One region of the Bacillus sp. PK6-025 genome, then DNA from elsewhere that is predicted to be linked to it. Evidence: riboswitches for the same ligand, from Rfam matches in the RefSeq annotation. Region 1 holds a riboswitch; the other holds the start of a gene.
What was found. A riboswitch is a leader RNA that binds a small molecule or an ion and turns the genes downstream of it on or off. The one in region 1 is predicted to bind cyclic di-AMP.

Region 1 (4,213 bases):
CGCCACCACAATCGAAAGCCCCTGCAAGAGGATATTCAGGTTTGGGGTGAATGAAAAATAGCCGATAAAATGATCCTCTGTCCCGGCGCTCATCAGGATTCTTTTCGTTATGAGCGCGAGGAGAAATTGAAAGACTGCGATCAGCGCCAGCGATACAAATGTTACTTTTCGCTTCAGCAATTTAACATGCTCGTTTTGAATCAGTTTAAACATCAGTATTCCTCTCTTCCGTTCCATTCGTCCGCGCCATATATTCATCCTCGAGAGACTGCTTAAACGGAGCGATCGAATAGACGTCAATCTCATTGGCGACAAGCTGTTGATTTAAAGCAGGAATTTGCGCTTTCGCCACCTTTACGGCGAGGAGACCTTTTTCGGCGCGGGCTTCGTATCCCTGGTCTTTCAGCCACTGAAGCGCTTTGTCATAGGGCTGTACCTCCAGCATCGCCTTTTCCTGCTTTTCATCCGCATCATTGAGGACGACGGTTGATTTGATTTTCCCTTGTTGAAGAATGACGACCCGATCGCACAAATCTTCCACTTCCTTCAGCAAGTGGGTCGCAAACAGGATCGCCGTTCCTTCTTCTTCGGCAAGCTCACGCAAGTGTTCGCGGAAATCTTTCATTCCCGCCGGGTCCAATCCGTTTGTCGGCTCGTCCAAAATCAGCAGCTTCGGCCGGTGAAGAATCGCCTGGGCAATACCGAGGCGCTGTTTCATTCCGAGCGAGTATGTTTTGACCTTGTCTTCTGCGGCATCTTCTAGCCCGACCCTGCTGATCACTTCCGCCAGTCTATCCCGACCGATTCCAGCGTGCATATTTGCATAGTGTTTCAGATTTTCATAGCCTGTCAGATACGGATAAAATTCTGGATTTTCAACGATGGCTCCGACCGACCGGATCGCTTTTTCAAATTGGCGGTCAATCGGAAAGCCGTTTATGACAATTGATCCGCTCTTCATTTTAATTAACCCGGTAATCAATTTGATGAGGGTCGTTTTTCCTGATCCGTTCGGTCCAAGCAGGCCGATGATCTCCCCTTCATCCGCCGTTAAGCGGATATCCTTCAATATCGTTTTGCCGTCTATGATTTTATCAACATTTTCTATATGTAAAACAGGCTGCTTTGTCATAGCCCCCTCCTCTTTCCCAAAAAAATAAACAGTGCCGAAAAGGCACTGTTTGATTATATCATTTTTGAGTTACACGGACACTTCACTATGAGGGGCTTCGATTTTGCCGTGTTTCTTTTCCGTTTCGGTGACGATGACTGCGCATGCTGCATCACCTGTTGTATTGACAGCCGTACGAATCATGTCTAGAAGTCGGTCAATTCCCAATATTAGCGCAATTCCTTCAACTGGAAGGCCAACTGTTTGAAGAACCATGGCGAGCATAATCAGTCCGACACCCGGAACACCCGCTGTTCCAATGCTGGCAAGCACTGCGGTGAGAACAACCATCAACAGCTGTGTCAGTGACAGGTCATTGCCGTACACCTGAGCGATAAAGACCGTCGCTACCCCTTGCATAATCGCCGTGCCATCCATGTTGATCGTAGCTCCAAGCGGCTGAACAAAGCTTGAGATCGGCTCTGGCACTTTCAGCTTTCTTTGAGCGACATCCATCGAAACCGGAAGCGTCGCGTTGCTGCTTGACGTACTGAAGGCAACAAGCATAACCTCTGAAAAATCTTTAAAGAATGTGAGCGGGTTCCGCTTTGCCAAAAACGCAATCGCTGAGCCGTATGTGACGATGGTGTGGATGAACAGCGCCAGAATGACGACGATCATATAAAGCCCCATTGCTTTAATGGCGTCCCAGCCTTGACTTCCGATTGCCCCGGCAATCAAGCCGAACGTACCGTACGGTGCGAACTTCATGACGAGATTGACGAGATACATCATGAGATCGTTACCTTGTTCAACCACTTTGAGAAGAGCGTCCGCTTTTTTGCCGAGCATCGTAATTCCGAGACCGACCAAAATGGAGAAAGCAATGATTTGCAGCATATTTCCTTCAGCCATTGCCTGAACCGGGTTTGTCGGAATGATATTCAAAAGCGTTTCGGCAATGCTTGGCGCTTTCTGTGCTGAATATTCCGCTGCGCTTGTATCATACGTTCCGATGGTTCCCGGTTTGATGACCAACGCTAAAATAAGTCCGATAATAATGGCAATTGCCGTTGTAACTAAAAAGAAAGAAATCGTTTTGGCACCGATTCTGCCCAGTTTCTTTGGATCTCCAAGTCCTGCTACCCCTAAAGTGAGAGAAAAGAAAACAATCGGTACAACGAGCATTTTAATTAAGTTGAGGAAGATCGTGCCGAGCGGCCCGAATAAAAATGTATTAAGCTTGCTAAATAAATCCGGCGAAGTGACGTTCAGTATAATACCGACGACTGCACCGAGTAATAGAGCGATAATAATTTTTGTTGCTAACTTCATATAACATATCTCCCCTTTCCAAAAAAAGCCCATGAGAGATCTCCCATGGGCTTTTACCATTAAAATTGGTTCCACATGACTCTCTTCACGTTGATGAGGTTAGCTGACGGGTTCGGACGAAGAGATGTCCGTCTTTCAGTTCGCACGGGAACAGAAAAATTCACCCCAAATGATCGGGTCCCCCACTCCTACTAAAGGATTAAACGTGTGGCGCTATTTCGTTATATAACAGTTATACCTGAAAATTCGAAATATGTAAACCAAATTTTCTGATTTACAAATATATGCTATTTTCGGGTGCCCGCTGTTCGGCTTTTCTCTTGACTTGTGACATCAAGGATATCAAGCAGGAAAACAAATATCGGAATACCGATAATTAAACCCCAAATCCCTATGAAATGTTCAGAAAAAATCAGCACGATAAACGTGAAGAAAATCGGCAGCTCCGTCTTGGCGGACATCAGTTTCGGATTGAGGAAATAGGCCTCTATCGCATGGACGATCATGATGACCAATACCAGTGATACGATATAAGCGATTCCGCCGATACTGTAGGCGATAATGCTTAACGGAATAAGGGAGAGCACAACGCCTGCGACCGGAACCAGCCCGAGGAAAAACACCATGACAGCAAGGCCGAATAGCTGAGGAAAACCCATAATCGCGAGGGCAATGGTCGTCAATGCGCAATTGATGGAGGCGATAATAAACTGAGCCTCAAGCACCTTTCCGAACGTTCTCGTGAATTTTTTACCAAAGTAAGCAATTTCCTCGTAGAAAATGGCTATTTTGCTCGTCTTAAATTTATCCATTAAGCTCAAGACCTTGTCTTTTTCGATCAATAAGAACATGCTGAGAACCAATGACATAACCACCTGCAGGCCAAACGCGCTAATATCTGTGATATATGTATAGATAAAGTTAAGACCTTTTTCCAAATAGGATGTCAAATTGATATCGCCGAACATACCGGTGATCATATCGAGAAAAGGAATGCTGTCAGGGTGAGAAGCAATATACTTTCCTTGTTTGATCAGCTGCTGAATCTGGGTGACGATCACGGGGTAATAGACCACACCGCCGATCGAAAGCGCGATGGCAAGAGCCGCATACAAACAGGAAATAATCAGTCTCTGGCTGACTTTAATAAAGCGGTTTAAAAAACCGCGGATCACATTTTCCAGACGGTTCATCAAAAACGTAAAGATAAATGTGAGCAATATGAGATTCATCATGCTGCGGAACAGATATAAAACTCCCGCCAATACAACAAAAACTGAAAAACGCCTGACCCCAGGATGCTGAAAAAATTTAATCAACGCTGCCATTCGGTACACTCCCACCAGTACTTTAGTCCTTAACTTTTAGCATTCAAACTTTTATAATTACAATTTGATGCATCATCTGTAAATTATATAACAAAACAGACCGGAAATCTCTTCAGAAGATCAATAATTAATAATATTTTAATATGAGCGCTCGTGCGGCAGCGGCAGGCATCTTCCATAAAAAAGGAGGGGCTGATGTTCAGCCCCTCCAGATTATTGACAAAATCCTTTCAGCGTGACCCTCAACCCTTGCAGTCTAGGAAGGCCGAGCATTGGGGCGGAGCGAATGTTGCAATTCGTGAGCACCGACGCGCAGGCCTGACAACGAATGCGAGGGTTTGTCGACACGCTGAGAGGGACTGTTTGTCAGCCCCTCTCTTCACCGTACATTAACCGCTTCTTCTTTGGCGTCCGCCTTTTTCACCGTTTTCTTGATAGA
Region 2 (4,213 bases), 2.0 Mb from region 1:
TCATTTTGCTTGCTTACGGCATTGCCGTCGCGCTCGGAAATATCATCGGAGGTAAAGCGGCCAACCAAAAACCGCTTACTGCATTATTCTATATGTTCATCGCCCAAGCGGTTGTGCTTCTCATCTTAACGGCGGCTGCTCCTTATCAGGCAGCGGGCTTTATCGTCATCATGCTGATGGGATTTTTAGCATTTATGAATGTCCCCGGGCTCCAGTCCTATGTGGTAATTCTGGCTGAACGGTTTGTTCCGGGGGCGGTAGATGTCGCATCAGCTGTCAATATCGCTGCATTCAACGCCGGGATCGCGATCGGATCTTATACAGGAGGCGCCATCACACAGTCGATCGGTTTGATTCACACTCCATGGGCCGGAGCTTTGATGGTGCTCGGCGCCGTCGCGCTGACGGGCTGGAGCAGGGCGCTGGAACGAAATGACCAAAAACAAAATCAAGCTTTAAAGAAAAACTGCGCATGATGTATACAAAAATATGAGGAGGCCAATTAGATGACGGCAAAAAATCTGCAAGATCGAATCACATTGAATAACGGGTCGGACATGCCCTGGTTTGGACTAGGCGTGTTTAAAGTAGAGGAAGGGCCCGAACTGGTGCAAGCCGTAAAAACGGCAATCAAGCACGGCTACCGCAGTATCGATACGGCAGCCATCTACGGAAATGAAGAAGGGGTTGGCCAAGGAATTCGCGAAGGGTTGAAAGAAGCCGGAATTTCTAGAGAAGACTTGTTTGTAACATCAAAGGTCTGGAATGACGATTTAGGCTATGACGAAACGATTGCAGCCTACGAAGCGAGTCTCGAAAAGCTCGGGCTCGATTACCTGGATTTATACCTGATCCACTGGCCTGTTGAAGGGCGCTATAAAGCGGCGTGGAAAGCCCTTGAAACTCTTTATGAACAAGGGCGCGTAAAAGCAATCGGCGTCAGCAATTTTCACGTTCACCATCTGGAAGACTTGCTGAAAGATGCCGCCGTCAAACCGGTGATCGACCAGGTCGAGTATCACCCGCGGCTCACGCAGAAAGAGCTGCAAGCGTTTTGCCGTTCGCACAGCATCCAGCTTCAAGCATGGTCGCCGCTGATGCAAGGCCAATTGCTCAGCCACCCGCTGCTGAAAGATATCGCGGACAAGCACGGCAAGACACCTGCTCAAGTCATTTTACGCTGGGATTTGCAAAACGGAGTCATCACCATTCCAAAGTCGACAAAAGCGGAGCGAATTGCCCAAAACGCGGACGTATTTGATTTTGAACTGACCCTCGAGGAAATGAAGCAAATTGACGGGCTGAATGAAAACACCCGTGTCGGTCCTGATCCTGATAACTTTGACTTTTAACAAAAAACGGCCCCGTTCGAATTTCCGAGCGGGGCTTCGACACATTTTTTATCCGCCGTTTTTCACAGGTAAAGGCCATAACATGAAAGAGAAAACGAGATATTAAGAGAAAATAGAAGGTAATAAGTCATAAACTGTGTAAAAAAGGTTATAAAATTGATAAACGAGGAAATTTGATCATTTATGAAACTTTACACGATGATTGAACGGGCGTAATATAAATCTCATCAAAAAACTGAATAAAATTTCCAATTAACGTAACCGCTGAATTCCAATTGGAAGCGGGGGAACCAATTTTTTGTGGCGCTGCCACTTGGGGTGAATCCTTTTCAAGGTAAGGTGACTCTTTGCACCTGAATCCGACAGCTAACCTCGCAAGCGTTTAAAGAGAACCAAAAAACGTGCATAAAGCACGGTTTCTTAACTGTGCCCAAAAAAGCCGTAAGAGGTTTGTTCTCTTGCGGCTTTTTTTCGTGCAAAAAACATGAAAGGAGGTGAGCGGAGTGCTGGATATCGTGATGCTGGCCATTGTCGCATTTTTAGCGGGGATGATGTTTCTGTTGCTGAGATGGGCGGGGAAAACCGCTGATCAATCATAAATGTGAAAGGAGTGATTGCCATGGCGCTATTGGCAGCGGGAGCAGCCGCCATGTTTGTCTATTTGACTTATGCTTTATTGAATCCTGAGAAATTTTAATTGTACACAAATTGGGGGTATTGAAATGACGTCGCTCATATCCATCTGTTTTATCCTGCTTGCCGCATTGCTGGCAGCCAAACCAATGGGGCTTTACATAGCGAAGGTATTTGACGGCGCCCCGTCCAAAATCGACCGGTTTTTCCTTCCGGCGGAACGCTTGCTGCTTGAGCTGGGCGGAGTAAAAGGAGAAAACCAATCGTGGAAGAAATACGCCGCCGCGCTGGTACTCACGAATACGGCGATGATTTTCATCGTTTATCTCGTTTTTCGTCTGCAGGGTGTACTGCCTTTAAATCCTGAAAAGGTCGCGGGAATGGAACCCACACTGGCTTTTAATACGGCAGTCAGTTTTATGACGAATACAAATTTGCAGCATTACAGCGGCGAAAGCGGTCTGTCCATGCTTTCGCAGATGATTGCGATCACCTTTTTAATGTTTGCCGCTCCCGCTACGGCGCTGGCAGCCGCGGTTGCGATGATTCGGGGGCTCGCCGGGAAACCGTTCGGCAACTTTTTTGTCGATTTGGTCCGTTCGATCACGCGGATTTTACTGCCGATCACAGTTGTGGTGTCGCTTGTTTTCGTCGCCCTAGGCGTACCGCAGACGCTTGACGGTTCCGTGACAGCCCATACGGTGAGCGGAGGTGAGCAGTCCATTGTTCGGGGGCCGGTGGCGTCCTTTTTATCCATCAAAGAGCTGGGGAACAACGGCGGGGGGTATTTTGGCGTCAACTCTTCTCATCCATTTGAAAATCCGAATGGATGGAGCAATGCGATACAAATTTTATTAATGCTCTTGATTACCATCTCACTGCCGTTTACGTATGGGAAAATGGTTGGGAATCTGAAGCAAGGCCGCATTCTTTTTGTATCCGCAGGTCTTTTGTTTTTGCTTTCAGCCGGGGCAGCTTTCATGGCGGAATCGCAAGGCAATCCCGTCATCAATCAGCTCGGAATCGAGCACACAGAAGGCAGCATGGAAGGTAAGGAAGTGCGTTTTGGAACATTGAATTCAGCTTTTTATGCGATGGTTACCACCGCGAGCGAGACAGGAGCTGTCAATACGATGCACGACACGCTCACGCCACTAACGGGTCTTTTGGCATTGCTTAATATGATGCTGAACACGGTGTTTGGCGGAATAGGCGCCGGATTGATGAACATGCTTCTATACGCGATGGTTGCGGTTTTTCTGTCGGGCTTAATGGTCGGAAGAACGCCTGAGTTTTTAGGCAAAAAAATTGAAGGAAATGAAATGAAGCTTTTAGCCGTTACTCTGCTGATTCATCCTTTGTTAATCTTAGGGGCGTCAGCGCTTGCCGTCATGACGCAAGCGGGTCAGGCTGCAATTTCAAATCCCGGATTTCACGGGATCAGCCAGATTTTATACGAATATACGTCTTCAGCCGCGAATAACGGTTCAGGATTTGAAGGGCTCGGAGACGCGTCGCCTTTTTGGAATATAACAACGGGAATTGTGATGTTTATCGGCCGTTATTTCTCAATTGTCACACTGCTCGCAGTTGCGGGGTCACTTTTGAAAAAGCAAACCGTTCCGGAAACAATCGGAACATTTCGCACCGATTCAAGCCTGTTCAGCGGGATTTTTATCGCTTCGATCCTGATCGTCGGGGCTTTAACATTCTTTCCGGTGCTTGTGTTGGGACCGGCCGCAGAATATTTAACATTACGATAAGGGGGCTTTACTCATGAACGATTTGCATCATTCCAGTCAACAGGCCACACCGGATGCCGTTCACACAACAAAGCAAACGATGAACGACACGATCATCAAAGATGCGGTCAAACATGCCTTTTTAAAATTAGATCCGCGAACTATGATCAAAAATCCGATTATGTTTGTCGTAGAAGTTGGATTTTTCATAACGGTTCTGCTTTCCGTGTTTCCCCGGTTTTTCGGCAGTACGGCGGCTCCCTGGTTCAATCCGGCGGTTTCTTTCATTTTGCTGATCACCGTGTTATTCGCGAATTTCGCCGAAGCGCTGGCTGAAGGAAGAGGAAAGGCGCAGGCCGATTCTTTAAAACAGACGAAAAAAGGGGTTTCGGCCAATAAAGTAATGGATGACCGCATTGAGAAGGTAGCGTCTGCCGAGCTTAGAAAGGGGGACATCGTCATCGTCTCCCAGGGAGAAATGATACC

Region 2: it holds a riboswitch for cyclic di-AMP, as region 1 does, so the genes downstream of both, kdpF (K(+)-transporting ATPase subunit F) here and M1D67_RS02770 (dicarboxylate/amino acid:cation symporter) in region 1, are expected to answer to the same signal.

Annotation. Positions count from the first base shown of each region.
Region 1 is NZ_CP096509.1:548,807-553,019, reverse strand. It holds gene M1D67_RS02780 (ABC transporter permease) at 1-213, opposite strand, end outside; gene M1D67_RS02775 (ABC transporter ATP-binding protein) at 206-1,132, opposite strand; gene M1D67_RS02770 (dicarboxylate/amino acid:cation symporter) at 1,202-2,446, opposite strand; cyclic di-AMP (ydaO/yuaA leader) riboswitch at 2,521-2,662, opposite strand; gene M1D67_RS02765 (AI-2E family transporter) at 2,734-3,774, opposite strand; gene gsiB (glucose starvation-inducible protein GsiB) at 4,164-4,213, opposite strand, start outside.
Region 2 is NZ_CP096509.1:2,905,009-2,909,221, reverse strand. It holds gene M1D67_RS14910 (MFS transporter) at 1-476, shown strand, start outside; gene M1D67_RS14905 (aldo/keto reductase) at 507-1,352, shown strand; cyclic di-AMP (ydaO/yuaA leader) riboswitch at 1,605-1,747, shown strand; gene kdpF (K(+)-transporting ATPase subunit F) at 1,972-2,049, shown strand; gene kdpA (potassium-transporting ATPase subunit KdpA) at 2,075-3,748, shown strand; gene kdpB (potassium-transporting ATPase subunit KdpB) at 3,828-4,213, shown strand, end outside.